4 regions of the Pseudomonas sp. No.117 genome follow, and region 1 is predicted to be linked to each of the others. Evidence: predicted binding sites of a transcription regulator. Region 1 holds the regulator's gene; each other region holds the start of a gene.

Region 1 (7,196 bases):
CGCATAGCCGCCCATGGCCTCGTAGACCTTGGCGGCGGCGAGGTCACGGTCTTCCTGGCCATAGAGATCCACTTCCAAGATGCTGCGCAGGGCCTCGGGCTCGGTGCCGTCCACCAGCAGCTGCAAGCCCTTGGCGGCATAGGGATCGGCCTCCCGAGCGACCAGCGGCTCGAGGCCGAGCAGGCCTTCCTTGCGCGCCACGTTGCTCCAGTTGACCACCTTGCGGATGCCGCCGGTAAGGTCCAGGCGCGGCGGCACGAACACCCAGGCCAGCATGGTCAGGGCGCGCCGCAGCACCGGCAAGCGGGTCTGCAGCAGGACGGCGCCCAGGGTGCCGCCAATCACGATCAGCGCCGCCGGGGCGTTGGCCAGGGCGGCGAAGGAGCCGCCCTCGAGCAGATTGCCCCCCATGATGGCGGTGAAGGCCAGCAGGATGCCGATGAGACTGAGGACGTCCACGCTCAACCACCTGCTCGCGGGGATACGCCTGCCGTCACGAACAGGCCTCGGTAAGGTGCCGGCCGATATCGTCCAGGCCATAGATGGCATCGGCCAGATTGGCCTTGGCGATGGCCATGGGCATGCCGTAGATGACGCAGCTGGCCTCATCCTGGGCCCAGACCTGGCTGCCCACCTGTTTGAGCATCCGTGCGCCTTCGCGGCCGTCGGCGCCCATGCCGGTGAGGACCACCGCCAGGACCTTGTCGGCATAGGCCTTGGCCGCGGAGCCGAAGGTCACGTCGACGCAGGGCTTGTAGTTGAGGCGCTCGTCACCGGGCAGGATCTTCACCGTGCCACGACCGTCCACCATCATCTGCTTGCCGCCGGGTGCCAGCAGGGCCAGTCCCGGGCGCAGCTGGTCGCCGTCCTCGGCTTCCTTGACGCTGATGCGGCAGAGCTTGTCGAGGCGCTCGGCGAAGGCCTTGGTGAAGGCGGCGGGCATGTGCTGGATCAGTACCAGCGGCGCCGGGAAATTGGCCGGCAGCTGGGTCAGGACCCGCTGCAGGGCCACCGGCCCACCGGTGGAGGTGCCGATGGCCACCAGGCGGTAGTGCTTGCGCTTGGGCGGCGGCGAGGTGGGCGCGGCAGGGGCGTGCGACGCCTGGGCATGGGCACTCGCGCTCGGCGCCGGACGCGCGGCCGGGCGGGCACTGGCCGACGCGGCGGGCGCCCCGGCGGGCGGCGCAGCGGTGACGCTGGGCGCCACGGCGAAACGCCGGTTGGAACGGGCGATGTGATGGATCTTCTCGCACAGCAGCTTCTGCACGCTGGCCGGATTGCGCGAGATGTCCTCGAAATTCTTCGGCAGGTAGTCGACCGCGCCGGCATCCAGGGCATCCAGGGTGACCCGGGCGCCTTCATGGGTGAGCGAGGAGAACATCAGCACCGGGGTCGGACACTGCTGCATGATGTGGCGAACGGCGGTGATGCCGTCCATCATCGGCATCTCGTAGTCCATGGTGATGACATCGGGCCGCAGCGCCAGGGCCTGGTCGACCCCTTCGCGCCCGTTGCTGGCCGTGCCCACCACCGAGATGTTGGGATCGGCCGCCAGGATTTCCTTGAGCCGACGCCGGAAGAAGCCGGAATCGTCCACCACCAGTACTTTTACCGGCATACGTTGAAACTCCTAACCTGGGGCGGCGCAGGCCACCCGATGGCGCCGGGCACGGGCCCGACGCCGCTCGTACTCGGCCGGCTCAGAGCCCGCGACGGGCGTAGCGCTTGAGCATGCTGGGCACATCGAGGATGAGCGCGATGCGGCCATCGCCGGTGATGGTGGCGCCGGACATGCCGGGGGTGCCCTGCAGCATCTTGCCGAGCGGCTTGATGACCACCTCTTCCTGGCCCACCAGTTGATCGACCACGAAGCCGATGCGCTGGGTGCCCACCGAGAGAATCACCACGTGGCCCTCGCCCTGCTCGACGTGTGCCGCATTGGGCACCAGCCAGCGCTTGAGGTAGAACAGCGGCAGCGCCTTGTCGCGCACCACCACCACTTCCTGGCCGTCCACCACGTTGGTGCGGGACAGGTCGAGGTGGAAGATCTCGTTGACGTTGACCAGCGGGAAGGCGAAGGCCTGGTTGCCCAGCATCACCATCAGCGTCGGCATGATCGCCAGGGTCAGGGGTACCTTGATGACGATCTTGGAGCCCTGGCCCTTGGTCGAGAAGACGTTCAGGGTACCATTGAGCTGGCTGATCTTGGTCTTGACCACATCCATGCCCACGCCACGACCGGAGATGTCGGAGATCTCGGACTTGGTGGAGAAACCCGGGGCGAAGATCAGGTTGAAGCACTCGGTCTCGGTCAGGCGCTCGGCCGCATCGCGGTCCAGCAGGCCCTTCTCCACCGCCTTGTTGCGCAGCAGATCGGCGTCCATGCCCTTGCCGTCGTCGGAGATCGACAGCAGGATGTGGTCGCCTTCCTGTTCGGCGGAGAGCACCACGCGCCCGGCGCGGGACTTGCCGTTGCCTTCGCGTTCGGCCGGACCCTCGATACCGTGGTCGACCGCGTTGCGCACCAGGTGCACCAGCGGATCGGCCAGGGCCTCGACCAGGTTCTTGTCCAGGTCGGTTTCTTCCCCGACCAGTTCCAGGTTGATCTCTTTCTTCAGGCTGCGTGCCAGGTCGCGGACCAGGCGCGGGAAGCGCCCGAAGACCTTCTTGATCGGCTGCATCCGCGTCTTCATGACCGAGGTCTGCAGATCGGCGGTGACCACGTCGAGGTTGGACACGGCCTTGGCCATGGCCTCGTCGCCGCTGTTCAGGCCGAGGCGCACCAGGCGGTTACGCACCAGCACCAGCTCGCCGACCATGTTCATGATCTCGTCCAGCCGCGCGGTATCGACCCGGACGGTGGTCTCCGCTTCGCTGGTGGGACGCTCGGCAGGAGGTGCCGCCGCCGGCTTGGGCGCGGCGGTCTCGGCCACCGGAGCCGCTTTCGGCGCGGGTGCCGGTGCCGGCTGCGCGGCAGCTACCGGTGCCGAAGCGACAGGTGCAGCGACCGCTTCGGAAGAGGTGGCGGGACCACTGAACTTGCCCTTGCCATGCAATTCGTCGAGCAGGGATTCGAATTCGTCGTCGGTGATCTCGTCACCACCGGCGGCTGGCGGCGCTGCGGCAGCTGGCGCGGCTGCCACAGGTGCCGCGGTCTCGCTGGCCGCGAACTTGCCCTTGCCGTGCAGCTCATCGAGCAGGGCTTCGAATTCGTCGTCGGTGATGTCATCGCCGCTCGCCGCGCCGGCTGCCGGAGCAGCCGCTACCGCGGGGGCGCTCGGCGTGGCAGCCGGAGCGTCGTTGAACTTGCCCTTGCCGTGCAACTGATCGAGCAGGGCTTCGAACTCGTCATCGGTGATGTCGTCACCACCGGCGCTGGCGGCGGTTTCAGCTGCGGCGCTCGGCTCGGAGCCCAGGGCATCGAGCAGATTCTGAAAATCGGCGTCGCTCAGCTCCGGGGTGGCCGCTTCGGCGGCGACCGGGGCCGGCGGCGGCGCGGCCACCACCGGCGCAGCAGGCGCGGAGGCGAATGGGGCCGGAGCCGGAGCCGGTTCGCTGCCGGCCGGTTCGGCCAGCCGGGCCAGGGCCGCCAGCAATTCGGGCGTCGCCGGAGTCGGTTCCTGACGCTCCCGCACCTGGCTGAACATTTCGTTGACGGAGTCGAGGGCCTGCAGCACCACGTCCATCAATTCGGCATCCACGCGGCGTTCGCCCTTGCGCAGGATGTCGAACACGTTTTCCGCGATGTGGCAGCACTCGACCAGGGTATGGAGCTGCAGGAACCCGGCACCGCCCTTGACGGTATGGAAGCCCCGGAAAATGGCGTTCAGCAGATCCATGTCATCCGGGCGGCTTTCCAGCTCGACCAATTGTTCCGACAACTGTTCGAGAATCTCGCCGGCCTCTACCAGGAAATCCTGGAGGATTTCTTCATCGGCGTCGAAGCTCATTCCTGCACTCCCCAAAAGGGTCTGGGTCAGAAGCCCAGACTGGATAGAAGATCGTCGACGTCGACCTGAGCAGCCACAACGTCTTCACGCTTATCGGCATGAATCTGCGGACCTTCACCCTTCATCGTCTTTTCTTTTCGATTCTGTTCGATCAGCGCGGTGTGATCGTGACTGAAGCCGGTATAGCGGTCGACCTGGCTGGCCATCATCACCAGCTTGACGAGGTCTTTCTCGATCTGCCCGACGAGGTTGACCACCCGCTTGATGACCTGACCGGTGAGGTCCTGGTAGTCCTGTGCCAACAGGATGTCGTTGAGCTTGGCCGACAGCTGTCCGGCGCTGCTCTCGCTGTGGCTGAGGAAGGCGTCGACGCGCTTGGCCAGCTCACGGAATTCGTCCGCGCCCATTTCCCGGCGCATGAACTTCTTCCAGTCGGCGTGCACGGCGCGGGCCTCGTCGCCGAAGTTGCCCACCAGCGGCGCGCTCTCCTCCACCAGATCCATGGTCCGGTTGGCGGCGTTCTCGGTCATCTTCACCACGTAGGAAAGACGATCGGTGGCATCGCTGATCTGGGAGACCTCTTCGCCGGCCATGCCGCGCGGATCGATCTCGAAGTTGACGATGGCGTTGTGCAACTCGCGGGTCAGCTTGCCGACTTCCTGGTAGAGACCCCGGTCGCGAAGCTGGTTGAGTTCATTGATGACCTGCACGGCCTGGGCGAAGTCGCCGCTCTCCAGGCATTTCACCAGCTCTTGGGCGTGCTGTTTTAAATTCGACTCGAAGTCGCTGAAGCTGTTGGTGCCAAGCTGATCCATAACGTCCCCGCGGCTTTCTTCAGCCGTTCACCCGCTCGAAGATCTTGTCGATCTTTTCTTTCAGCACCTGGGCGGTGAAAGGCTTGACCACGTAGCCATTCACGCCGGCCTGAGCGGCTTCGATGATCTGCTCGCGCTTGGCTTCGGCGGTCACCATCAGCACCGGCAGGGTCTTCAGCCGCGCGTCGGCACGGACCTGGCGCAGCAGGTCGATACCGGTCATGCCCGGCATGTTCCAGTCGGTGACGAGAAAGTCGAAGTTGCCGCTCTGCAGCATCGGCAGCGCGGTGTTGCCGTCGTCCGCCTCGGCGGTATTGGTGAAGCCCAGATCGCGCAGCAAATTCTTGATGATGCGTCTCATCGTGGAAAAATCGTCCACGATGAGGATTTTCATGTTCTTGTCCAAGTCGACCTCCGTCCTAATCCGCACACACGCCGTGAGGCGCGCCTAAGCAATCGTAGTAGCCTGAGTACCAGCCGGTTAACGCGAACGCCATTCCGCCAGCCGCGCCCGCAGGCGTGCCGCGCATTGACTGTGGAGCTGGCAGACGCGTGATTCGCTCACTCCCAGTACCTCGCCGATTTCCTTGAGGTTGAGTTCCTCGTCGTAATACAGCGAGAGCACCAGGCGTTCACGCTCCGGGAGATTGGCGATGGCGTCGGCCAGGGCCTTGCGGAAGCGCTCGTCTTCCAGACCGCGACCGGGTTCGAGTTCATGCGAACCGCTCTCCTCGAGCCCATGCTCACCACCCTCCATGAGGTCGTCGAAACTGAACAGGCGACTCCCCATGGTGTCGCCAAGGATGCCGTAGTACTCATCCAGACTCAATTTAAGTTCGGCCGCGACCTCGGAATCTTTAGCGTCGCGACCGGTGCGCGCTTCCACTGCCCGAATGGCGTCGGTGACCATGCGCGTGTTGCGGTGCACCGAGCGCGGTGCCCAATCGCCCTTGCGGACCTCGTCGAGCATGGCGCCGCGGATGCGGATGCCGGCGTAGGTCTCGAAGCTGGCGCCCTTGCCCGCGTCGTATTTGCGCGAGGCCTCCAGCAGGCCGATCATGCCGGCCTGCATCAGGTCTTCGACCTGCACGCTGGCTGGCAGCCGCGCCAGGAGGTGGTAGGCGATGCGTTTCACCAACGGCGCATAGCGGTTGATGAGCTGCTCCTGCTGGGTACGTTCCGAGGTTTTGCTGTACATGCGAAGCCCGCTGGATGCTGTCATGCGTGGGTACCGATGGCTGGTTGCACAAGGCGCTCGACGAAAAACTCGAGATGGCCGCGCGGATTGGCCGGCAGTGGCCAGCCATCGACTTTCTGAGCCACCGCACGGAAGGCCAGCGAGGCCTTGGCACGCGGAAAGGCTTCGAACACGGGGCGCTGTTTCTGCACGGCTTTGCGCACCGCTTCATCGAACGGAATGGCACCCACGTACTGCAGGGCGACATCCAGGAATCTGTCGGTCACCTTGGTCAGCTTAGCAAAGAGATTGCGGCCTTCCTGGGGGGTCAGCGCCATGTTCGCCAGGACCCGGAAACGGGTGACGCCATGGTCGCGGTTGAGCAGCTTGATCAGGGCGTAGGCGTCGGTGATGGAGGTGGGTTCGTCGCAGACCACCACCAGGACTTCCTGGGCGGCGCGAACGAAGCTGACCACCTGATCGCCGATACCGGCCGCGGTGTCGACGATGAGCACGTCGAGGTTCTCGCTGATGTCGCTGAAGGCCTGGATCAGGCCGGCGTGCTGGGCCGGCGTCAGATTGACCATCGCCTGGGTCCCCGAGGCCGCCGGGACGATGCGGATGCCGCCCGGCCCCTGCAGCAGCACGTCGCGCAGATCGCATTCGCCGGAGATGACGTCGGCCAGGGTGCGCTTGGGCGACAGGCCGAGGAGAACGTCGATGTTGGCCAGGCCCAGGTCGGCGTCGAGCAGCATGACGCGCCGCCCGATATCGGCCAGGGCCAAGGCCAGGTTGACCGACACGTTGGTCTTCCCGACACCGCCTTTACCGCCCGTGACCGCTATGACTTGGACGGGATGCATGCTACCCATTGCCTGATACCTTTGATTGAAATCCGTCACACTTTAGACCAAGTGCATTTGGCGTGCCCAGGCATGCAATGCACCACTACCGTTCGTCTGCGCTAACCGGCGCGGCGGGCATTGCTTTGGTACAGGCCGGCGAACATCCCGGCCATGGTTTCTTCGCTCGGCTCTTCCGGCGCCTGCAGGCTCACCGCGCGGCTCACCAGCTGGTGGCTACGGGCCGGATGCAGGTCGTCCGGGATGCGCGGGCCGTCGGCGATGTAGGCCACCGGCAGGCGCTGGCTGATGGCCAGGCCGAGGGCTTCGCCGAGGCTGGCGGCCTCGTCCAGCTTGGTCAGCACGCAGCCGCTCAGGCCGCAGCGACGATAGCTGTGGTAGGCCGCCTTGA
Region 2 (7,196 bases), on a different contig from region 1:
GCCTCGCTGACCGGCGCCACGATGGCGTCCAGGGTGCCGTTGATGCCGGCGACGATGCGACGGAAGTCGCCCTGGTGGGCGCTGGCATCGGCACGGGTGTCCAGGCGCCCGGCCATGGCGGCCTGGCTCAGCTGGTTGGCGTCCTCGACCAGGCGCTGGATGTTGCCGCGGACCTGCTCGAGGTTGTCGTTGATCACCGCCTTCTGGCCGGGGAAGCGTTCCAGGGCCACCGACAGGTCACCCTCGCCGAAGCTCTTGACGCAGGCCATGGCCTTGCGCGAATCCTCCAGGTGGCCGGCAACCATGGCGTTGACGCCCTCGGCCATGCTGCGGAAGGTGCCCTGGAAGCGCTCCACGGGGATGCGCGCGTCGGTTTCACCACGATCATGGGCCTGGGACAGCTGCACCATCTCCGCGACCAGCTGCTGGATGTTGCCGCGTACCTGTTCGAGGTTGTCGTTGATCACCGCCTTCTTGCCGGGGAAGCGTTCCAGCGGCGCGGCCAGATCGCCTTCACCGAAGCTCCGTACGCAGGCCATGGCCTTGCTGGAATCGCTCAGGTGACCGGCGACCATGGCGTTGACGCCCTCGGCGACGTTGCGGAAGGTGCCCTGGAAACGTTCCAGCGGGATGCGCGCATCGGTCTCGCCGCGGTCGTGCTCGGCGGCCATGGTGGTCATTTCCTGCACCAGGCCGCGCAGGGTCAGCACCATGCGCTGCATGGCCGCCATCAGGCTGGAATCGTCGCCCTCGCGCAGGCGCAAGTCATCCGGCAGATCGCCCGCTGCCGTCCGGTTGGCGACCTTGGCCACCGCGGCTGGCTCACCGCCCAGCTGGCGCAGCAGGTTGCGGGTGATGAAGAAGCCGAGCAGGCCGACCGCCAGCAGCGTCGCCAGGGCGATGCCGATGGAAAGGACGGTGGCCTGGCTCATGGTATGGCCGGCAATCTGCGCCTGCTCGCTACCCAGCTTCTGGTTGTAGCCGCGGTGCGCATCGAGGGTATCGCCGACATGGTCGACGATCTTGCGCTTCTCACCGAGGATGCGTTTGACCTCCTCGTCCTGGCTGGCTCGCGACAGCGGCAATACCAGGGCGACCAGATCGTTCAATTGCGCGATCGCCTGGCGATCGTCCTGCAGCATGCGCCGATCGGTCTCGTCGGAGATCAGCGGCTCATAGTCCTTGAGTGCCTTCTCGGTCAGTTGTTGCGCCTCGGTCAACTCCTTCTCGACATCGCGCGTTGCCGCCTCGCCGTCCGCCGCCAGATGGCGGTAGATACCGGTGATGATGTCGGCGGAATGGGCGTCGATGGCGTCAATACCCAGAATGGAGGGCACGGTGTTGTCGTTGCCATAGTTGGCACGCTCGTACACCTGGCTGAGTTGCTGGTAGGCGATGCCCGCCAGGAGAATGATCCCCAGCAGCGCGGAGAGGACCAGCAGGGACATGCGTTTGGTGACGGTCATGGGTCGACTTCTCGGAGGCGATCAGGCCAGCGCCGGAGCGTGGGTGGCCAGGGTGGTGGAGGACGCCTCGCCGATCAGGCCGGGCACGTTCAGGATCAGGGCCACCGCACCGCTACCGAGGATGGTGAAGCCCCCCAGACTGCGGTTGTGGCCGAACAGCGGGCCGAGCGGCTTGATCACGGTCTGGAATTCGCCGAGCAACTGGTCGACCACCAGGCCGGCGCGCTGGCCGGCATAGCGCACCACCACCACGTTCTGCCGCCGCGGCGGCTCTTCCTCGATGGCGAACAGCTGGCGCAGGCGCAGCACCGGCAGCACCTCGCCGCGCAGGTCGAGATAGTCGTTGCCGCTGGCCTGGACGCTGGCCGCCTCGGTCAGCTCGATGCACTCCTCCACCGCCTCCAGCGGCACCACGTAGGTGGCCTTGCCGACGCCGATGAGGAAGCCGTCGATGATCGCCAGGGTCAGCGGCAGGCGGATGGTCACCTTGGTGCCCCGGCCTTCCTCGCTGGTGAGGTCGACGCTGCCGCGCAGAGCGGTGATGTTCTTCTTGACCACGTCCATGCCGACGCCGCGACCGGACAGGTTGCTGATCTGCTCGGCGGTGGAGAAGCCCGGCTCGAAGATCAGGTTGAACACGTCCTTGTCGGCCAGCACCTGGCCCTCGGCGATCAGGCCGCGCTCGGTCGCCTTGCGCAGGATGCGCTCGCGGGCCAGGCCGCCGCCGTCGTCGGTGACCTCGATGACGATGCTGCTCGACTCGTGATAGGCATGCAGACCGACGGTGCCCTGGGCCGGCTTGCCGCGGGCCAGGCGCAACTCGGCCGACTCGATGCCATGGTCCATGGCATTGCGGATCAGGTGGGTCAGCGGATCGCCGATCTTCTCCACCACGGTCTTGTCCAGCTCGGTCTCGCCGCCGCTGATCTGCAGGGCGATGTCCTTGCCGATCTCCTTGGAGACGTCCCGCACCACCCGTTGGAAACGGTTGAAGGTGGTGCCGATCTGCACCATGCGCAGGGTCAGGGCGGTGTCGCGCACCTCCTCGACCAGCCGCGAGAGCACCCCGGTGGACTCCACCAGCGCGGCCAGGCCGCTCTGCTGGGCGATGAGCTGGGTGCCGGCACCGGCGATGATGAGTTCGCCGATCAGGTCGATGAGCTGGTCGAGCTTGGTCGCGTCGATGCGGATCAACTGGCCATCGCCGGCGCTGCCGCTACGTTGTTCCTTGACCTTGCGCTGCTTGTTCAGCGCCGCGTCCACCACCGGCGAATTGACCAGGTGCGCCTCGACCAGGGCCTCGCCGATGGGCTTGCGCGGTGTCGCCGGATCGGCCTGGCGGCGCAGGACCTCGTCCAGCTCGGTGGCGGTCAGGGTGCCGCAGCGCACCAGGATCTCGCCCAGGCGCAGGTCTTCTTCGGGCAGCGCCTCGATCAGCTGGCAGTAGTCACTGCTGCGGCTGTGCGGCGGCAGGATACGGATCTGGCTGTCCTCGCGGACGAATTCGAAGGCCGCCTCGATGGTGTCCTTGTCGGCATCACTGTCGAAGGCCACCTCGAACCCCAGGTAGCAGGTCTCCGGGTCCATCTCGGCGGCCGCGGGGATGGCATCGGTCAGGGTGACGATAGTGACGATGCGACCGAAGCTGTTGAGATAGCGCACGAAAGCCAGGGGGTCCATGCCGTTGCGCAGCATGTCCGGGCCGAAGCGCAGCGACAGGTGCCAATGACCGGCCGCCACGCCATCCGCGGGCGGCAGCGCGGCGCGGGCGGTCGCGGCGGGCTCGAGGGCCTTGGCGCTGGGTTGCAGGTAGTGTTCGAGGCGCTGCACCAGGGCGGCGCCGGCCGCCTGGAATTCGGCCTCGGGCTCGCTGCCGGAGGAGACCCGGGCGATCAGGCCGTTGAGGTGATCGCAGACCTCCAGGAAGAGCGCGGACAGGGTGTCGTCGAAGGCCAGCTCGCCGCTGCGGATGCGGTCCAGCACGCTTTCGGCGACATGGGTGAAGGCCACCACGTGATCCAGGCCGAACAGGCCGGCCGAGCCCTTGATGGTATGGGCGGCGCGAAAGATGGCGTTGATCAGCTCGGCGTCGTCCGGCGCCTGCTCGATCTGCAGCAGCGCGGCCTCCATCTGCTGCAGCAGCTCCTCGCTCTCGGCGATGAAGGTCTTGAGGATCTCGTCCAGATTCATGCCGCGACCCCTTCGGCCGCCGTGGCCGTGAAGAAATCGGCGAGGCCGGCCAGCGCCAGCAATTCGGTGATGGCCGGGCTGGGATCGACCAGCTCGAGGCTGCCACCCAGACGTTGCGCTTCCCGGTGGGCCAGCAGCAGCAACTGCAGCCCGGCCGAATCGAATTCGTCGACCTCGGCCAGCTCCAGCGCCACGGTGACCCCGGCGGAGAGGGGCTCCATCAGCAGCGGCTTGCTGTCCGCCGCGGTATAGATGGTCAGCGGCCCGACGAAGGGCAACCGGGTACGAACGACGTCGTTCATGGGGGTAGCCTCCGGGGCTATCAGGGCATGATCAGCTTGGAAACGGCCGCCAGCATCTGCGCCGGCTGGAACGGCTTGACCATCCAGGCCTTGGCACCGGCGGCCTGGCCGGCGGCCTTCTTGGCGGCGTCGGATTCGGTGGTGAGCATGATCACCGGGGTGAATTTGTAGGCCGGTAGCTTCTTCGCCGCAGCGACGAAGGTGATGCCGTCCATGTTGGGCATGTTCACGTCGCTGATGATCAGGTGGACCTTGCGACCGTCCAGCTTGGTCAGGGCGTCCCGCCCGTCGCAGCCCTCGATGACGTCGTAGCCGGCGCTTTTCAGCGTCATGGACACCACCTGACGGATGGAGATGGAGTCGTCGACGATCAGAATGGTCTTGTTGCTCATAGCAGCTTCCTTAGAAGAACGTGATATCGGATTCAGCGGTGGCGGCCGGTCGCTTGCCGTGGTGCACGGCGACCTGCTCGGCCATGGTGTAGGTACGGGCCAGGGCGGCGAGCCAGGCCTTGGTGTCGAGGGGCGGCAGCGGCTGGCCGCTGGCGGCCAGGGCACGGCGTTCGACCACCAGGCGCTCGAGGCGGGCCTGGTCGTCACGGATATGGCCGAGCATCTGGCTGACCCGGTCCTGGAATTGCAGCGCCACCAGCACCTCGCCGATGGTGCCGCCGACCGCCGCGGCGTTCTCGGCCAGGGCGTCGCTGCGCTCCACCACATCGCGCGTGGTGCCGCCGAAGGCGCCGATGACCTGTTCGATGGTCTCGCCGGACTGGTTCAGGGTGCCGGTGTCTCGCTCGGCGTGGCGTTGCGACAGCTCCAGGGTGCGGGCAATGGCGCCATTCACCGTTTCCACGGTTTCGCCGATCTTCTGCCCGGTATCGCCGGAGAGGGTGGACAGCTTGCGGACCTCGTCGGCGACCACGGCGAAGCCGCGCCCGGCTTCACCGGCACGCGCCGCCTCGATGGCCGCATTGAGCGCCAGCAGGTTGGTCTGGCGAGCCACGTCACCGACGTCCTTGGCCATGCTCTTGAGCTGCTCGGTGAGCCCGGCGAGGCCATTCACCTCGTTGAGCAGGGCACCCTTGCTGGACAGCGCCTCGCGCAGGGACTGCAGGATGCCATCCAGCTGGTTCTGGCTGCTGGCCATCAGGTTGACCAGGCGATCACCCGCGCCCTGATCGTTACCGGTCACGCTCTCGATGCGCCCCGCCAGCTCGGCGAAGCGGCTGGTCAGGCTGACGATCTCCTGCTCGGTATGGGCACGCGCCGCCTCGATCTGCTCGGACCACACCGGCAGCACCGCCACACAAAGGGCTTCGAGGGCTTCGTCACGGCCGCTGGCCGGACCCTGGGCGGCGAGCATTCCGACCGGATGCTCGGCCTGACGCGCCTGGGCGCGACGCAGCTGCCAGAAGCCGAGGCCGACCGCCAGGCCGCCCTGGGCGGCGCCCAGGGCCAGGGTGGTCGGATTCAGGCCACCGGTGAAGAGAATCGCCGCGGCGCCGCAGGCACCGAGCAATGCAGGCGCGAAGGTAAGGTCGACGAGCGAGGGGGAAGAAGAGGCGTTTTCCACAGGAGGATACCGGTCTAGACGCCTGCAAAGGCGGGAAGGTCTGACCGGGTTATCAGCGTCGAATCGCTAAACTTTAGCCGCGGACGAAGAAGTTATTGCGATAGCCTAGTGCCACCATGCAATATTTTGCCACACTTCTTCAGAAATCTTCCCGCCGTTTCGCCCGTGCTAGACGCCCTGCCATGGCGCCCGCTTCCTCCAATACCTCTCGCACATAGCCCAGGTGCAGACTGGCGGCGTCGCGGGCGCGCTCGGCTTCGCCAGCGACGATCGCCAGGTACAGCGCCCGGTGCTGCTCCAGCAGCCGCTCGCGGGTTTCGCCACGCTGGGCCTGCATGCCGCCGATATTGGTGACCATGTGATGCCGCAACAGCTCGAACAGGCTGCGGATGCTGTGCAGGTAGACGGCGTTGTGGCTGGCCTCGGCGATGGCCAGGTGGAAGGCCGCGTCGGCCTCGCCCTCCTCTTCGCAGGTCAGCGTCTCGCGTCGCTGGTAGCAGGCCTCCAGTCGCTCCCAGGCCAGGGTCAGGCGCGCCAGGTCCGGCTCGGTGGCCCGCTGGGCGGCGTAGTAGGCGCAGGCGCTTTCCAGGGTATGGCGAAACTCCAGCAGATCGCGGCGGGTTTCCTCGCGGCTTTCCAGCAGCGGCAGCAGGGGATCGGTAAAGGCGCTGTTGAGCGCCTGGGTGACATAGGTACCGCCGCCCTGGCGGCTGGTGAGCAGGCCGCGCGCCACCAGTTTCTGGATCGCCTCCCGGAGCGAGGGCCGCGAGACCCCGAAACGCTCGGCCAGGGCACGCTCGGCCGGCAGCCGTTCACCGGGCCGTAGGGAGCCCTCGGCAATCAAGGCTTCCAGGTGCTTGACGATATCGTCCGACAGACGCCGCTGCTTGACCGGTTGGAACTCCATGAAACCCCTCAAGAAAGCCTTCGGATGCCGCTTCGCACGGGTATGGCACGACCGTTTGGACGACTAAAGTCGCACGATAACCCGTTTGACAGCCGCAAAGACCCCGCTTAACGTGCGGGAAGTCGCCCTTGTAAATTGGTCTTACCAATTTTTGCCACAGGTCGCGATGCTGTGCAACCCCGTCCTGCCGCTTCCCTACAAAAACAATCAAGGAGCACCCGATGGAAACCTGGCAACAGCTCTATCTTCCGCTCGGCAGCCTGGGCCTTTCGGCCTTCGTCGCCGCCCTGCCGATCCTGTTCTTCTTCATCGCCCTGGCCGTACTCCGTCTCAAGGGGCATGTGGCGGGCGCCCTGACCCTGGCGATCGCCCTGCTCATCGCCCTGTTCGTCTACCACATGCCGGTGGACAAGGCGCTGGCGGCGGCCGGCTACGGCTTTCTCTACGGCCTCTGGCCCATCGCCTGGATCATCGTCACGGCGGTGTTCCTCTACAAGCTGACGGTCAAGTGCGGCCAGTTCGACATCATCCGCAGCTCCGTCCTCTCCATCACCGACGACCAGCGCCTGCAGGTGCTGCTGATCGGTTTCTGCTTCGGCGCCTTCCTGGAGGGCGCGGCCGGCTTCGGTGCCCCGGTGGCCATCACCGCCGCCCTGCTGGTGGGCTTGGGCCATAATCCGCTGAAGGCGGCCGGGCTCTGCCTGATCGCCAACACCGCACCGGTAGCTTTCGGCGCCCTGGGCATTCCGACCATCG
Region 3 (7,196 bases), on a different contig from region 1:
TCTGCCCCGTCTGCTGCCGCTGGCTCTGTTCGCCCTGCTCCTGGGGTACGGCGCCGCCGCCCGTGCCGAACCCGGTCTGTTCAACCTGCTGGTCGGCAGCTACACCTCGGGCAGCAGCCAGGGGCTGTACGTCTATCGCTTCAACAGCCGCAACGGCCAGATCGACGGCCCGCTGCGCATTCTCAAGGCCTCCAATCCGTCCTTCCTGACCCTGTCCCGCGATGGCCGCACCCTGTTCGCGGTCAACGAGAACGGTCGCGGCTCGACCGGCGACACCATCGGCCGCGTCACCTCCTATCGTTTCGAGCCGGGCAATGGCCGGCTGCAGCAGATTAGCCAGGTGAAGAGCCTGGGTGACGAGCCGACTCATTCCAGCCTGAGCACCGACGGCAAGTACCTGTTCGTGGCCAACTACTCCAGCCTGCCGGAAGGCTCCCTGGCGGTGCTGCCGATCCAGGACGGCGGGGTGCTCAGCCCGGTGGCGCAGATCGAATTCCACCAGCCCAGCGAACAGCACGCCCGCCAGCAGTCGAGCCATGTGCATGCCGCGGTCACCACCCCCGATGGACGCTTCGTCTTCGCCCCGGATCTGGGGGCCGACAAGGTGTTCGTCTATCGCTACCTGCCGCAACAGCCGGAGCGTCCGCTGGTGGCGGCGGAGACCCCCTTCGTCCCGGTGCCGGAAGGCAGCGGCCCGCGCCACCTGGTGTTCAGCGCCGATGGCCGCTACGCCTACCTGACCCTGGAGCTGGTCGGCCAGGTGATGGCCTTCGCCCACCAGGACGGCATGCTGCGCCAGTTGCAGAGCTACAGCCTGACGCCCCAGGAATTCGCCGGCGAGCGTGACGCCGGGGCGCTGCACCTGTCCGGTGATGGCCGTTTCCTCTACGTCGCCAGCCGTGGCACCGACAACCAGCTGGCGGTGTTCGCGGTGAACGCCGATGGCACCCTGACCTTCGTCGAGCGGCATCCGGTGAATGGCCTGTCGCCGCGGGAGTTCGCCATCGATCCGTCCGGCCGCTTCCTGCTGGTCGCCAACCAGAAATCCAACCAGCTCAAGGTCTTCGCCCGGGATCCCGACAGCGGCAAGCTCGGCGACGAACTGCAGAGCCTGGACGTGGGCGCGCCGGCTGACCTCAAATTCGTCGCGGTACCCTGAGAAGCTGTTCACGATCGGCCACCCTGCGTCAGCAACGCCCTGGATCGGCGGGCCGGTCGTCATGCACATTCAGCGCGTAAACCGCGCTTTTTCAGGTGTTTTTGCAGGGCCCGAGGCCCTGTTCGGCTCTAGCTCGCGAGATCGTGAACAGCTTCCTATGACCCTCTTCGACCGTCTGCACCACGTGGCGCTGATCTGCGCCGACTATGAACGCTCCCGGCATTTCTATACCGAGATCCTCGGCCTGCCGGTGATCGCCGAGACCTACCGCGAAGCCCGGCGCTCCTGGAAGCTGGACCTGGCGGTGGGCGAGCACGCCCAGCTGGAGTTGTTTTCCTTCCCCGACGCGCCGCCACGGCCGTCGCGCCCGGAGGCCCAGGGCCTGCGCCACCTGGCCTTCGCCGTGGCCGACCTGGACGCCTGCGTCGCTCACCTGCAGAGGCATGGGGTGGTCACCGAGCCGATCCGCACCGACGAGCTGACCGGCAAGAGATTCACCTTCTTCGCCGATCCTGACGATCTGCCGCTGGAAGTCTACGAGCGTTGAGCGCTGCGCTCAGGTCGCCAGCCGTACCCCGGCCAGGGACTCGCGCGGCGCTGCCAGCTCTTCCAGCAGCCAGTCGAGGAAGGGCTGCAGCAGCCGTTGCCGCCGCTTGCGCTGCGGCAACACCGCGTAATAGCCGTAGCCCGAGGTCGCCGAGCCCGGGCACGGCCGGCACAGCAGGTCCTGGGCCAGCAGATCATCGACCAGGTGTCGCCAGCCGATGGCCACGCCCTGGCCGGCGATGGCCGCCTGGATCACCAGGGTGTAGTTGTCGAAGCTGAGCACGGCGCCGTTCTGGTTGCTGGCCGGCGCAGGACAGTCGAGCGCCGCCAGCAGGGCTGGCCAGTCGTACCAGCGACTGTTGGGCGCGGCCTTCAGGTGCAGCAGCGGCCAGTGCGCCAGCTGGGTGTGGCTCAGGGGTACCGAACGATCCGCCAGCAGCCGCGGACTGCACACCGGAAAGACCTCCTCGCGAAACAGCGGCCAGGCCTCGCCGTGCTTGAAGCGGCCATCGCCGAAGGTCAGGGCCACATCCACTTCCGCCCCCAGCACGGGTAGCCGATCACTGGTGATCAGGCTGACGTCGAGCTGGGGATGGCGCGCATGGAAGCGCGGCAGCCGCGGCAGCAGCCAGTAAGCCGCGAAGGCGAAGTCGGTGGCGACCTGCAGCACCTCATGGGCAGGCTGTGCGGTGATGGCGCGCAAGCCCTCATCGATGCTGGCCAGCCCCGCCTCGACATGCTGCTGGAGCAACTGGCCGGCCGCGGTCAAGGCGATGCCGCGATGGATACGGTCGAACAGCCGCGTATCCAGCTGGGCCTCCAGCCGCTTGATCTGCTGGCTCACCGCCGGCTGGGTGGTACCCAGCTCCACCGCGGCCAGGGTGAAGCTCAGGTGGCGGGCCACGGTCGCGAAGATCCGCAGGCTATCCAGCGAAGGGTTAGTCATGGGCGGCCTAAATATCCTCGATCAGCTGCCGATAGAAAAAGGTAATCGAGGCGTTAGCCATCGCTAGCTGTTACAAAAAATAGTGAACCAGTTCACATAAAACCGCTCTAGCATCCGCTGCTGATCCCTTTTCCTTACTTTCTTATCCATTTCAGGAGCTTGCTATGAATGGATTCGCCAATGCCAGTCTGGCGGTCAAGTTGCTGACCGCCTTCGTTGCCTGTGCCTGCATCACCCTGGTCGTCGGTTTTCTCGGTGTCCAGGGCGTTTCTACCCTGGCCGACAGCCTGAAGCTGACCTTTTCCAACAACCTGGTCTCGGTAAGCAATACCAATGCTGCCACCACCTATGCGGTGGCCCAGAATCGTGACCTCTATCGGCTGGTGTCCCTGGCCGCGGTGGGTGCCGATGCCAACCAGCAGGCCCAGGCGCGCGAGCGCATGCAGGCCAACCAGTTGGCCAGCGAGAAGGCCTTCGCCACCTACCGTGCCACGCCGCTGGAAGACGACGAGCGGCTGGCCGGTGATCAGATGGAAAAGGACTGGCCGCTGTACCAGGCCAGCATCCAGCGGGCCCTGGCGCTCCTGCAGCAGGGCGACATGGCCCACGTCAACGAACTCCTCAATGGCGAGGTCCAGACCAATTACCAGCGGGTTCTGGATGAACTCAAGATCATGGTGGATTCCAACAACCGCCAGATCAGCGAAGGGGCCCAGGCAGCCGACGTCAGTGCCTACCAGGCGAACTTCATGCTCTATTCCGGCATCGTGGTCGCCTTCGTGGTGGCCATCGCCCTGGGCATCCTCATCACCCGCTCCATCACCGGTCCCATTGGCCAGGCCGTGGCCAGCGCCCGCCGCATCGCCGCGGGTGACCTGACCCAGACCCTGGTCAACCAGCGCCGCGACGAACCGGGCCAACTGCTCGACGCCCTGGCGGGCATGCAGCGCAACCTCAAGGATACCCTGCAGGAAATCGCCGGGGCCTCCGATCAGCTGGCCTCGGCGGCCGAAGAGCTCACCGCGGTGACCGACGAGAGTTCGCGCGGCCTGGTGCGGCAGAACGACGAGATCCAGCAGGCGGCTACCGCAGTGAACCAGATGACCAGCGCCGTCGAGGAAGTGGCGCGCAACGCCGCGTCCACCTCCGCCGCTTCCCACGCCACCACCGAGGAAGCCGAGGCCGGCCGCCGCGAGGTACAGCAGGCGGTGGGTGCCATCGACGCGATGACCGCGGAACTGGGCAGCTCCAGTCAGACCGTGCAGCAGCTGGCCGACCAGGTAAGGGACATCAGCAAGGTGGTCGACGTGATCCGCAGCATCGCCGAGCAGACCAACCTGCTGGCGCTCAATGCGGCCATCGAAGCGGCCCGCGCCGGCGAGCAGGGCCGCGGCTTCGCCGTGGTGGCCGACGAGGTCCGCGCCCTGGCCGCCCGGACCCAGACCTCCACCGGCGAGATCGAAGGCATCATCGGCACCGTGCAGCAGACCGCCGACCAGGCGGTGCGCGCCATGGACAGCAGCCAGGGCCGGGCCCAGGCCACCCAGGAGCGCGCCCAGGCCGCCGATCAGGCGCTGGCACGCATCACCGAGGCGGTGGCCAGCATCAATGAGCGCAACCTGGTGATCGCCAGCGCCGCGGAAGAGCAGGCCCAGGTAGCCCGCGAGGTGGATCGCAACCTGAGCAACATCCAGGATCTCTCGACCCAGACCGCCGCCGGTGCCAACCAGACCAGCGCGTCCAGTCAGGACCTCTCGCGCCTGGCCACCTCCTTCAACCAGCTGGTCGCCCGCTTCCAGCTGTGAGGGCCGGCCTCGGATAAGCCTGGCTTATCCGAGGCATCAGCATGGCTGACCTTTACCGCGTCATAGCTCCTACCGATCATGGGACCCATAAGTCAACTTGATCCCGGCAGGAGACCCTCGTGCAGCAGCCCAACATTCTCTTCCTCATGGCCGACCAGATGGCGGCGCCCATCCTGCCGCTGTACGACGCCGCCTCGCCGATCAAGCTGCCGAACCTGCAACGCCTGGCTGAACAGGCCGTGGTGTTCGACTCGGCCTATTGCAACAGCCCGCTGTGCGCGCCGTCGCGCTTCACCCTGGTGAGTGGCCAGCTGCCGTCGAAGATCGGCGCCTACGACAACGCCGCCGATTTCGCCGCCGACATCCCCACCTATGCCCATCATCTGCGCCGCCTCGGCTATCGCACGGCGCTGTCGGGCAAGATGCACTTCTGTGGCCCGGACCAGCTGCATGGCTACGAAGAGCGCCTGACCAGCGACATCTATCCGGCCGACTACGGCTGGGCGGTGAACTGGGATGAACCCGAGGTGCGGCCGAGCTGGTACCACAACATGTCCTCGGTGCTGCAGGCCGGGCCGTGCGTGCGTACCAACCAGCTGGACTTCGACGAGGAGGTGGTCTTCAAGGCGCGCCAGTACCTCTACGACCATGTGCGGCGCGGCGACGCCAAGCCCTTCTGCCTGACCGTGTCCCTGACCCATCCCCACGATCCCTACACCATCCCCCGGGAATTCTGGGACCTGTATGACGAGACCGACATTCCCCTGCCCGATGCCACCATCCCCCAGGCCGAGCAGGATCCCCACAGCCAGCGCCTGCTCAAGGTGATCGATCTCTGGGACAAGCCGCTGCCCGCGGCCAAGATCCGCGATGCCCGCCAGGCCTACTACGGCGCCTGCAGCTACGTCGACGCCCAGATCGGCCAGCTGCTCAAGACCCTGGAAGACTGCGGCCTCGCCGAGGACACGGTGATCGTCTTCTCCGGCGACCACGGCGACATGCTCGGCGAGCGCGGACTCTGGTACAAGATGCACTGGTTCGAGATGGCCGCCCGCGTCCCGCTGCTGATCCATGCGCCCGCGCATTTCGCCCCGGCGCGGGTCAAGGCCTCGGTGTCGACTATGGATCTGCTGCCGACCTTCGTCGAGCTGGCCGGCGGCAGCCTGCCCGCGGAGCTGCCGCTGGACGGGCGCTCCCTGCTGGCGCACCTGGAGGGAGGGCAGGGGCACGACGAGGTCATCGGCGAATACCTGGCCGAGGGCACCGTCAGCCCGCTGCTGATGATCCGCCGCGGTCCCTACAAGTACATCCACTGCGAGCTGGATCCGCCGCTGCTGTTCGATGTGCAGAACGATCCGCTGGAGCGCGAGAACCTGGCCGCCAGCGCCGACTATGCCGAGCTGCTCGCCACCTTCCAGGCGGAGGTGCGCCAGCGCTGGGACCTCGAGCGCCTGCACGGCGAGGTCCTGGCCAGCCAGCGGCGGCGGCGCTTCGTCGCCGCGGCGCTGGCGCAGGGCGAGCGGACCAGCTGGGATCACCAGCCCTTCGTCGACGCCAGCCAGCAATACATGCGCAACCATATAGACCTCGACGACCTGGAACGCCGCGCCCGCTTCCCTCAACCCTGAACCAAGGAACACGGCCATGAAACCTGGAATCTTCGCTACGTTCACGTTGGCCCTGGTCAGCCTGTCGGCCCAGGCCGAGGAGCAGGCCTGCGGCACCGTTCGCCTGGCCGACCCGGGCTGGAGCGACATCGCCGCCACCAATGCGCTCACTGGCGCGGTCCTGAGCGCGCTCGGCTATCAGAGCAAGGTCGAGACCCTGGCGGTGCCCATCATCTACGGTGGCCTGCGCGATGGGCAGGTGGACGCCTTCCTCGGCAACTGGATGCCGGCGCAGCAGGCGCACTACGACCAGTTCGTGAAGAGCGGCCTGGTCACCGAGCTGGCGCAGAACCTGACCGGGACCGAATTCACCCTGGCGGTCCCCACCTATGTCTGGGACGGCGGGGTGAAGAGCTTCGCCGACCTGGCGAAGCATGCCGAGCAGTTCGACAAGAAGATCTACGGCATCGGCGCCGGCGCGCCGGCCAACCAGTCGTTGCAGAAGATCATCCAGGGCAACGAATTCGGCCTCGGTGGCTGGCAGCTGGTGGAGTCCAGCGAGCAGGCCATGCTGTCCCAGGTCGGGCGGGCGGTGAAGCGCGACAAGTGGGTGGTCTTCCTGGGCTGGACGCCCCATCCCATGAACGTCGACTACCCGATCAAGTACCTCAGCGGGGGTGACAAGTACTTCGGCACCGCCGGTACGGTGAACACCCTAACGCGCAAGGGCTATGCCGAGCAGTGTCCCAATCCGGCCCGGCTGCTGAGCAACCTGAAGTTCACCCTGGACATGGAAAACGCCGTCATGAGCGCCGCGCGGGACAAGGGCGGTAGCTACGACACCGCCGCCAAGGCCTGGCTCAAGGCCCATCCCCAGGTGCTGGAGCCCTGGCTGCAGGGGGTCACCACCCGCGAGGGCCAGCCCGCCTTGCCGGCGGTACAGCAGGCGCTCTGATGGCTACCTGAGCCCGAGCCGGCGCGCCAGGCGGGCGAGGTTGGCGCGATCCAGCCCCAGGGCGGCGGCGGCCAGCGTCCAATTCTGGCCGTGCTGCTCCAGGGTCAGGGCGATGGTCTGGCGCTGGAAGGCGTCGGTCGCCTCGCGCAGCGACGGGGCGAGCACCGCGGGTTCGTCA
Region 4 (7,196 bases), on a different contig from region 1:
CAAGGCCAAGCCGGTCTGGGATTTCCTGAAGAAGTTCGCCTGGCAGCCCGGTGAGGTGAACGAGGTGATGCTGGCCGTGGAAGAAGGCCAGAAGCCGGAAGAAGCCGCCAAGGCCTGGATCGCCAAGCACCCGGATCGCGTGAAGTCCTGGTTGCCCTGATCCTCGCCGAATGGACGACGGGCCCCGCGGGGCCCGTTTTCTTGACAACGGTTCACGCTGTGCCGAGCGTCGACCAACCGGCATCGAAAGCGCGGGGAGCTGCTCGTTCGTCACCGGTACAGGGCGTTTGCTCAGGCGTTCTAGCGGGGCCGCCCAGGTCCTTTAGGGCGCTGGCTCGCGAATGACTGCCTAGCCGTGCAACTGCTCGGCGGCGTACAGGGTGTTCTCCAGCAGGCAGGCCCGCGTCATGGGACCGACTCCGCCAGGAACCGGGGTGATCCAGCTCGCGCGCTCACGGGCACTGTCGTATTCCACATCGCCGACCAGCCGGCCATCGGCCTGGCGGTTGATGCCGACGTCGATGACGATGGCGCCCGGCTTGATCCATTCGCCCTTGACCAGCCCGGGCTTGCCGACCGCGACCACCACCAGGTCGGCCTGGCGCACATGGTGTTCGAGCGAGCGGGTGAATCTGTGGGTGACCGTGGCGGTGCAGCCCGCCAGCAGCAGTTCCAGGGCCATGGGGCGGCCGACGATGTTGGAGGCGCCGACCACGACTGCATCCAGGCCATAGAGATCGACCCCGGTGCTGTGCAGCAGGGTCATGATGCCCTTGGGGGTACAGGGGCGCAGTTGCGGATTGCGCTGCGCCAGGCGACCCAGGTTATAGGGATGGAAGCCGTCCACGTCCTTGTCGGTGCGGATGCGTTCGAGCAACTGGGTGGCATCCAGGTGCGCGGGTAGGGGCAGCTGCAGGAGGATGCCATCGACGCTCGGGTCGTCGTTCAGGCGATCGATGAGGGCTTCCAGCTCGGCCTGGCCGGTGCTGGCGGGCAGGTCGTGCGCATAGGAGTCGAAGCCGACCTCCTCGCAGTCCTTGCGCTTGTGAGCCACATAGACCCGCGAGGCGGGATCGTCGCCGACCAGGATGACGGCGAGGCCAGGGGCGCGCAGTCCGGCGCTACGACGTTGAGAGACTCGCTGGGCAATATCCTGGCGCAGGCGGGCGGCAATGGACTTGCCGTCGATCAGTTGGGCGGTCATGGGCGATTTCTGGTGGTGACGGAAATAAGGTCGGGTATTTTCGCATGGACGGGCCCACTGGCAACAGCGACGGCTCGGCGGCGGCTAACTCATTCTTCTGCTTAAAAATTTTTTTAAAAATCTGTTGACGGCCCGGCGGTGGCTTTATAAGATTCGCCCCGCTTGCCGAGCACAGCCCAAGTCACTGACAAGGGCCAGGCAAGGGACTTCTCACCAAGGACGTCTCTGCCAGGGCAGCTGCCGAAAGGCGCCCGTAGCTCAGCTGGATAGAGCATCCGCCTTCTAAGCGGATGGTCGCAGGTTCGAGTCCTGCCGGGCGCGCCATTGGCGGTTCGGCGACGGCAAGCAAGCAAGATATGGTGGGCGTAGCTCAGTTGGTAGAGCACAGGATTGTGGCTCCTGGTGTCGTGGGTTCGATTCCCATCGTCCACCCCATATTCAGCGAACGCCAGACCTCGTGTCTGGCGTTCGTCTTTTAAGCGTCTCGCGGACGTGGTGGAATTGGTAGACACACCAGATTTAGGTTCTGGCGCCGCAAGGTGTGAGAGTTCGAGTCTCTCCGTCCGCACCAATCAAGCTGCACAGCAAGGAACCGGCCTAGGCCGGTTTTTTTGTGCCTGCGAGAAGGCGAGCGCCGGTCGGTTCCAGCGCAATGCGGCGTCCTGGGCACGGCTGACGCGCTAGTGAAGGCACCGCACTACCGGGGCGAAGAGGGCGCAGGCGCCCAGCAAGGCGAGGCCCAGCAGCTGCCTGGCGGATCCTCGATGGCCGTCGCTGCCGGGGTTCTGGCGGCAAGGTGGCACCGGCGAACCGGTCTTCGCCAGCGGCTGCGACCGGGGTGGCTCGAACAGGGTGATCGAACGGGTCAGTTGGGTTCGCATGATTCGGCCTCTCGATGTGTGCGCTAATCATTATTGCGACTATCAAAGAGTAGCCGGGTCTGCCGGTAATGCAAGTCCGCGGTGAAAGGCGCCTGTCACTGGCGATCCTGGGGCTTTCACCCATAGGGATTGCCTGCTGGGTTCAGCGAGGGGCAGGAGGGGTGAGGGAGGACCCGGCGGTCAATTGAGCGTCTCGGCCAGCAGGAAGAGGGCGCCGCCGATGGCTCCGCTACCGAGCAGTACCAGGCTCATCAAGGCGCCGCCCACCAGCTGGGCGATGTCGTCGCTGATTTCGTAATCCGTTTTCATGGCGAATCTCTGGAGCGGGATGCCTTCATGGATACCAAGGCTGGGTTACAGCACGACGACGGCGAGAACCGCAGCGGCCGTCGTTGCGCTCAACTGGTCGCCCAGGTCAGCCACAGGGTCTGCTCTTCGCTGAGCTGGCCGACCTCGCGCAGCGCCCGTTCGAGATCCTCTCGGACCCGGCGTTTCAGCTCGACATTGAGATCACCTTGGCCACTGGCGGCCAATTGATCGGCGAGCGAGAGATCCGCGGCGAGTTGGCGCATTCGAGGGGCGGTGAAATCCTTCTGCTGCATGGGCCACTCCTGTCTCCTGATGGAGGCGAGTGTGGCACGGGCGCCTTGGACTGAACACAGGCCTGATGACTATTGTCTGACGTGATTGGTCAAAACTCGGACCCCCGGCATTCTTTGCCGGTTGCGGCCGGGAATGCACGTTTACCAAGGGAAGCATGGATCATGAGTGGGAAGTCGACGCGCAAGCTGCTGCTGTTGAGTGTGGGGTTCGGTGTCCTGGTGCTGGCGGCCGTGGCGACTACCCACAAGAGTGATTCGACCAGCAGCGAGCCTGCCGTGGTGGCGACCACGACGCCGCCGGTGGCCGCCCATGCACCGACCACGGGGACCCATGCGGCGGCCGACGAGCACAAGCAGGATCTGCAGAGCTTTCTCGCCGAGGCGGCGCCCGGTCCCTGCGGCGCCGCGATACCCGCGACCATCACCGATCCCGCTTGCCACGAGGCCATCGAGGGCCTTGCGCGGCGCGCCGGCTACCCTCAGGAGGAGGTCATGGCCTACCTGGAGGCCCACCGGGCGCGGTGAGGTCAGCGTCCCAGCGCTTCTGGTTATAAGCAAAGACCCTTTCAATATATGACGGCATAAACGGAGTCGCTATCCTGTGCGGCCGCTAGATGAGCCGACCACGGCAATTGGGGCTGTAATGGATGTAGGGGTGACAGGCTTCGTAATCGCGGGGCTGGTAGTGGGTTTCATCGTCGGCATGACCGGCGTCGGTGGGGGATCGCTGATGACGCCCATCCTGCTCTGGTTCGGGATCAATCCCGCGGCGGCGGTCGGCACCGACCTGCTTTACGCCGCCATCACCAAGGCCGGTGGCGTCTTCGTCCACCAGCGCAATCGCAACATCGACTGGAAGGTGACCGGCTGGCTGGCCGCGGGTAGCGTGCCTGCCGCCGCCCTGACGTTGCTCGCCCTGGCCCTGCTCCCGGGGGATCAACACGCCACCAATGCCCTGATCAAGCATGCCCTGGGAACGGTGCTGCTGCTGACCGCCCTGGCGATCCTGTTCAAGCGGCAGATCTTCGCCTTCGCCAGTCGCCATGCCGGCGACGGCTTCCATCTCAGTTCCGCGCGGCTCAATGCCCTGACGGTGCTGACTGGCGCGGTGCTGGGCTTCATGGTGACCCTGACCTCCATCGGCGCCGGGGCGCTGGGGACGGTGGCCCTGTTCCTGCTCTATCCGTTGCTGGCGACCCGTCGCCTGGTGGGCACCGAGATCGCCCACGCCGTACCCCTGACCCTGGTGGCCGGCCTGGGCCACGCCGGGCTGGGCAATCTCGATTGGCACGTGCTGGGCTACCTGCTGCTGGGGTCGCTGCCGGGCATCTTCCTGGGCAGTCATCTGTCCGGCCGGGTACCGGAAGGTGTTCTGCGACCCTGCCTCGCCGTCATGCTAGTGGTAATCGGCGCCAAGCTGGTGATCTGAGCCGGCCGTCCCCGGCAAAGCGCCGCTGATCAGGCGGCGCCTGAGCATTCACGGATGCTGAACAGTTCCAGGGTACTGGTGGCTAAATTTGTTATCGCAATTGCCGATAACTTGGCCACGAGTCCCCCGCCCCCTGGAGCTGCCCATGTTTCCCTCCGCCGCCGAGCCTGTCGCTGTCGATGAAGCCTCCGCCTATCTAGCCCTGCGCCAGGCGCTGGACCGCTCCCTGGCGGTGATCGAATTCGATCTGCAGGGCAATGTGCTGCAGGCCAACGACAACTTCCTGGAGACCTTCGGCTATGGCCTGGACGAGGTCCGGGGCCGGCATCACCGCCTGTTCTGCCCGCCGGCGATAGCGGAAAGCGAGGACTACCAGGCGTTCTGGCAAGCCTTGGGGCGTGGCGAGTTCCACAGTGGCGTCTATCGGCGGCGGCGCAAGGACGGCAGCCTGGTCTGGATCCGCGCCACCTACAACCCCCTGCTGGACGCCGAGGGCAAGCCGCAGCGCATCATCAAGTTCGCCACCGACATCACCGAGAGTCGCCTGCAGGCGGTGGAGTACGAGGGCAAGATCGCCGCGATCCAGCGGGCTCAGGCAGTGATCGAATTCGATCTGCAGGGCAACGTGCTCTGGGCCAACGACAACTTCCTCGCCATGACCGGCTATGCGTTGGACGAGGTGCGCGGGCGTCACCACAGCCTGATGTGCCCGTCCGACTACGCCCGTTCGCCGGAATACGCCCTGCTATGGAATCGTCTGGGCCAGGGCAAGTTCGATTCCGGGGTCTACAAGCGGATCCGGCGCGATGGCCGGCCGATCTGGATCCAGGCCACCTACAACCCCATCCTCGACAGCGACGGCAAGCCGTACAAGGTGGTGAAATTCGCCACCGACGTGACCGATGCGCAACTCCAGTCAGCGGAATTCCAGGGCAAGATGGCCGCCATCGACCGCGCCCAGGCGGTGATCGAATTCGATCTGCACGGTACCATCCTCGATGCCAACGAGAACTTCCTGTCCGCCCTCGGCTACAGCCTGGAAGAGGTCCGCGGCAAGCATCACCGGATCTTCTGCGAGCCCGACTACGCCCGTTCGCCGGCCTATCGCCTGTTCTGGGAAAAGCTCGGCCGCGGCGACTTCGACACCGGCCTGTACAAGCGGCGCGCCAGCGACGGGCGCCAGGTGTGGATCCAGGCCACCTACAACCCCATCCTCGATGCCGAGGGCCATCCCTACAAGGTGGTCAAGTTCGCCAGCGACGTGACCGAGAGCCAGCTGCGCAACAGCGACTACGAAGGCAAGGTCGCGGCCATCGACAGGTCCCAGGCTATCGTCGAGTTCTCCCTCGATGGCACGGTGCTCACCGCCAACCGCAACTTCCTGCTGGCGCTGGGCTACCAGGCCGACGAGGTGGTGGGCAAGCACCACCGCATCTTCTGTCCCGACGACTATGCCCGCTCGGCCGAGTACCGGTTGTTCTGGGATAAGCTCGGCCGCGGCGAATTCGATGCCGGGGTCTACAAGCGGCTCAACAGCCGTGGCGAGGAAATCTGGATCCAGGCCACCTACAACCCGATCTTCGACGCCGACGGCAAGCCGTGCAAGGTAGTGAAGTTCGCCGTGGACATCACCGAAAGCCAGACCCGCAACAGCGACTACGCCGGCAAGGTGGCGGCCGTCGACCGCGGCCAGGCGGTGATCGAGTTCGACCTGACCGGCAAGATCCTCGAGGCCAACCGCAACTTCCTGGCCACCCTCGGCTATCGGTTGGAGGAAATTCGCGGCCAGCATCACCGGATCTTCTGCGAGGCCGAGCACGTGTCCTCGGCGGAATACCGCGAATTCTGGGCGCGCCTGGCCCAGGGCGAGGTATTCGGCGGGCGCTTCATGCGGCTGAGCAAGTTCGGCCAGCGCATCTGGATCCAGGCCACCTACAACCCCATCTTCGATGCCGATGGGCAGGTGCACAAGGTGGTCAAGTTCGCCACCGACATCACCCGGCAGGTGGAAACGGAGCAGCATGTCCGGCAGAAGATCGAGCAGATGAACCTCTCGCTGCACGCCCTGACCCGTTCCATCAACCAGATCGCCGAGACCACCGACGACGCTAACCGCATGGCCCGGCGGACCCTGGAGGAGGCCGAGCGCGGCTCCCTCACGCTGAATCGCTCGCTGGAGGCCATCGAAACCATAGGTACCACCGCTGGCGGCATCCAGGACATCGTCCAGGTGATCAGCGATATCGCCAACCAGACCAACATGCTGGCCTTCAACGCTGCCATCGAGGCCGCCCGCGCCGGCGAGCACGGCCTGGGCTTCTCGGTGGTGGCCGACGAGGTACGCAAGCTGGCCGAGAAGTCGTCCCAGGCGACCAAGGAGATCAACAAGCTGATCCTGGAGTCGGTGAAGAGCATCGCCCAGGGCAGCGAGATCTCGCGCAGCGTCGGGGAAGCCTTCGGCATGATCGCCGAAGGGGTCGGCAAGACCCAGAAATCCATCGAGGCCATCAACGGCTCGACCGCCGCGCAGCTCGACGACGCGGCGCGCGTCAACCAGCTCATTCAGGAACTGGACGCGGCGACCACCCTGGCCCCGGTCACTGGGGGGACGCGAGCGTGACCCTGAACCAGGGAGTCGTGCGCATCGGCGAACTGGAAGTCGCCATCGCCGCCCTGGCTTTGGAGCGCGTAGTGGCCTGGCCGGAGCGCCTGGCACGGCATCCGAGCGCGGCCCCCTGGCTGCTCGGCCTCTTCGAATTGGGCGGCCGGCCGCTGCCCCTGATCGACGGACATCGGCTGCTGGGAGTACCTGCGGTCGACACCGAGCGCCGGGTCGCGGTGATTCGCCATGGCGGCGGGCGCTTCGGCCTGAGCATCGATGGGGTGGTGGACATCATCAGCCCTGGGCGCGACGCCATCGTCCAGCTCCAGGGCGCCCCCGGACGGCTGCTGGGGCGCATCCACCTGCAGCCGGAAAAGGGCCGGCTGGTGCATTTCCTCGACCTGGAGGCGCTGGCCGCGCTGCCGGGCTTCGAACTCAGCGCCGAGACCGCGCCGACCCAGGGCGAGGTCGCCACGCC

What was found. Region 1 encodes FliA, which starts transcription of late flagellar genes. Its sites were predicted from a motif close to CTAAAGTTTNNNNNNNNNNNGCCGNTAA; they were not measured.
Region 2: a site for FliA is predicted at 5,583-5,610, ahead of ACYJP6_RS14180 (methyl-accepting chemotaxis protein). Genes of this name have one in related genera too.
Region 3: a site for FliA is predicted at 2,659-2,686, ahead of ACYJP6_RS02345 (methyl-accepting chemotaxis protein). Genes of this name have one in related genera too.
Region 4: a site for FliA is predicted at 4,199-4,226, ahead of ACYJP6_RS13845 (methyl-accepting chemotaxis protein). Genes of this name have one in related genera too.

The regions. Positions count from the first base shown of each region.
Region 1 covers NZ_BAAJNP010000007.1:257,604-264,799, forward strand. Annotated here, with positions in the region: gene ACYJP6_RS18440 (flagellar motor protein) at 1-459, opposite strand, end outside; gene ACYJP6_RS18445 (protein-glutamate methylesterase/protein-glutamine glutaminase) at 494-1,618, opposite strand; gene ACYJP6_RS18450 (chemotaxis protein CheA) at 1,701-3,950, opposite strand; gene ACYJP6_RS18455 (protein phosphatase CheZ) at 3,977-4,765, opposite strand; gene ACYJP6_RS18460 (chemotaxis response regulator CheY) at 4,785-5,159, opposite strand; gene fliA (RNA polymerase sigma factor FliA) at 5,247-5,987, opposite strand; gene fleN (flagellar synthesis regulator FleN) at 5,984-6,814, opposite strand; gene flhF (flagellar biosynthesis protein FlhF) at 6,907-7,196, opposite strand, start outside.
Region 2 covers NZ_BAAJNP010000005.1:296,194-303,389, forward strand. Annotated here, with positions in the region: gene ACYJP6_RS14160 (methyl-accepting chemotaxis protein) at 1-1,466, opposite strand, end outside; gene ACYJP6_RS14165 (chemotaxis protein CheA) at 1,488-3,656, opposite strand; gene ACYJP6_RS14170 (STAS domain-containing protein) at 3,653-3,958, opposite strand; gene ACYJP6_RS14175 (response regulator) at 3,979-4,350, opposite strand; gene ACYJP6_RS14180 (methyl-accepting chemotaxis protein) at 4,361-5,323, opposite strand; gene ACYJP6_RS14185 (GntR family transcriptional regulator) at 5,673-6,440, opposite strand; gene ACYJP6_RS14190 (lactate permease LctP family transporter) at 6,662-7,196, shown strand, end outside.
Region 3 covers NZ_BAAJNP010000001.1:497,460-504,655, forward strand. Annotated here, with positions in the region: gene ACYJP6_RS02330 (lactonase family protein) at 1-1,159, shown strand, start outside; gene gloA2 (SMU1112c/YaeR family gloxylase I-like metalloprotein) at 1,317-1,706, shown strand; gene ACYJP6_RS02340 (choline sulfate utilization transcriptional regulator) at 1,716-2,651, opposite strand; gene ACYJP6_RS02345 (methyl-accepting chemotaxis protein) at 2,816-4,456, shown strand; gene betC (choline-sulfatase) at 4,576-6,084, shown strand; gene ACYJP6_RS02355 (choline ABC transporter substrate-binding protein) at 6,101-7,018, shown strand; gene norR (nitric oxide reductase transcriptional regulator NorR) at 7,022-7,196, opposite strand, start outside.
Region 4 covers NZ_BAAJNP010000005.1:233,841-241,036, reverse strand. Annotated here, with positions in the region: gene ACYJP6_RS13895 (glycine betaine ABC transporter substrate-binding protein) at 1-160, shown strand, start outside; gene folD (bifunctional methylenetetrahydrofolate dehydrogenase/methenyltetrahydrofolate cyclohydrolase FolD) at 350-1,204, opposite strand; tRNA gene ACYJP6_RS13885 (tRNA-Arg) at 1,452-1,528, shown strand; tRNA gene ACYJP6_RS13880 (tRNA-His) at 1,564-1,639, shown strand; tRNA gene ACYJP6_RS13875 (tRNA-Leu) at 1,691-1,775, shown strand; gene ACYJP6_RS13870 (hypothetical protein) at 1,885-2,085, opposite strand; gene ACYJP6_RS13865 (hypothetical protein) at 2,266-2,394, opposite strand; gene ACYJP6_RS13860 (hypothetical protein) at 2,484-2,687, opposite strand; gene ACYJP6_RS13855 (hypothetical protein) at 2,850-3,212, shown strand; gene ACYJP6_RS13850 (sulfite exporter TauE/SafE family protein) at 3,331-4,116, shown strand; gene ACYJP6_RS13845 (methyl-accepting chemotaxis protein) at 4,262-6,736, shown strand; gene ACYJP6_RS13840 (chemotaxis protein CheW) at 6,733-7,196, shown strand, end outside.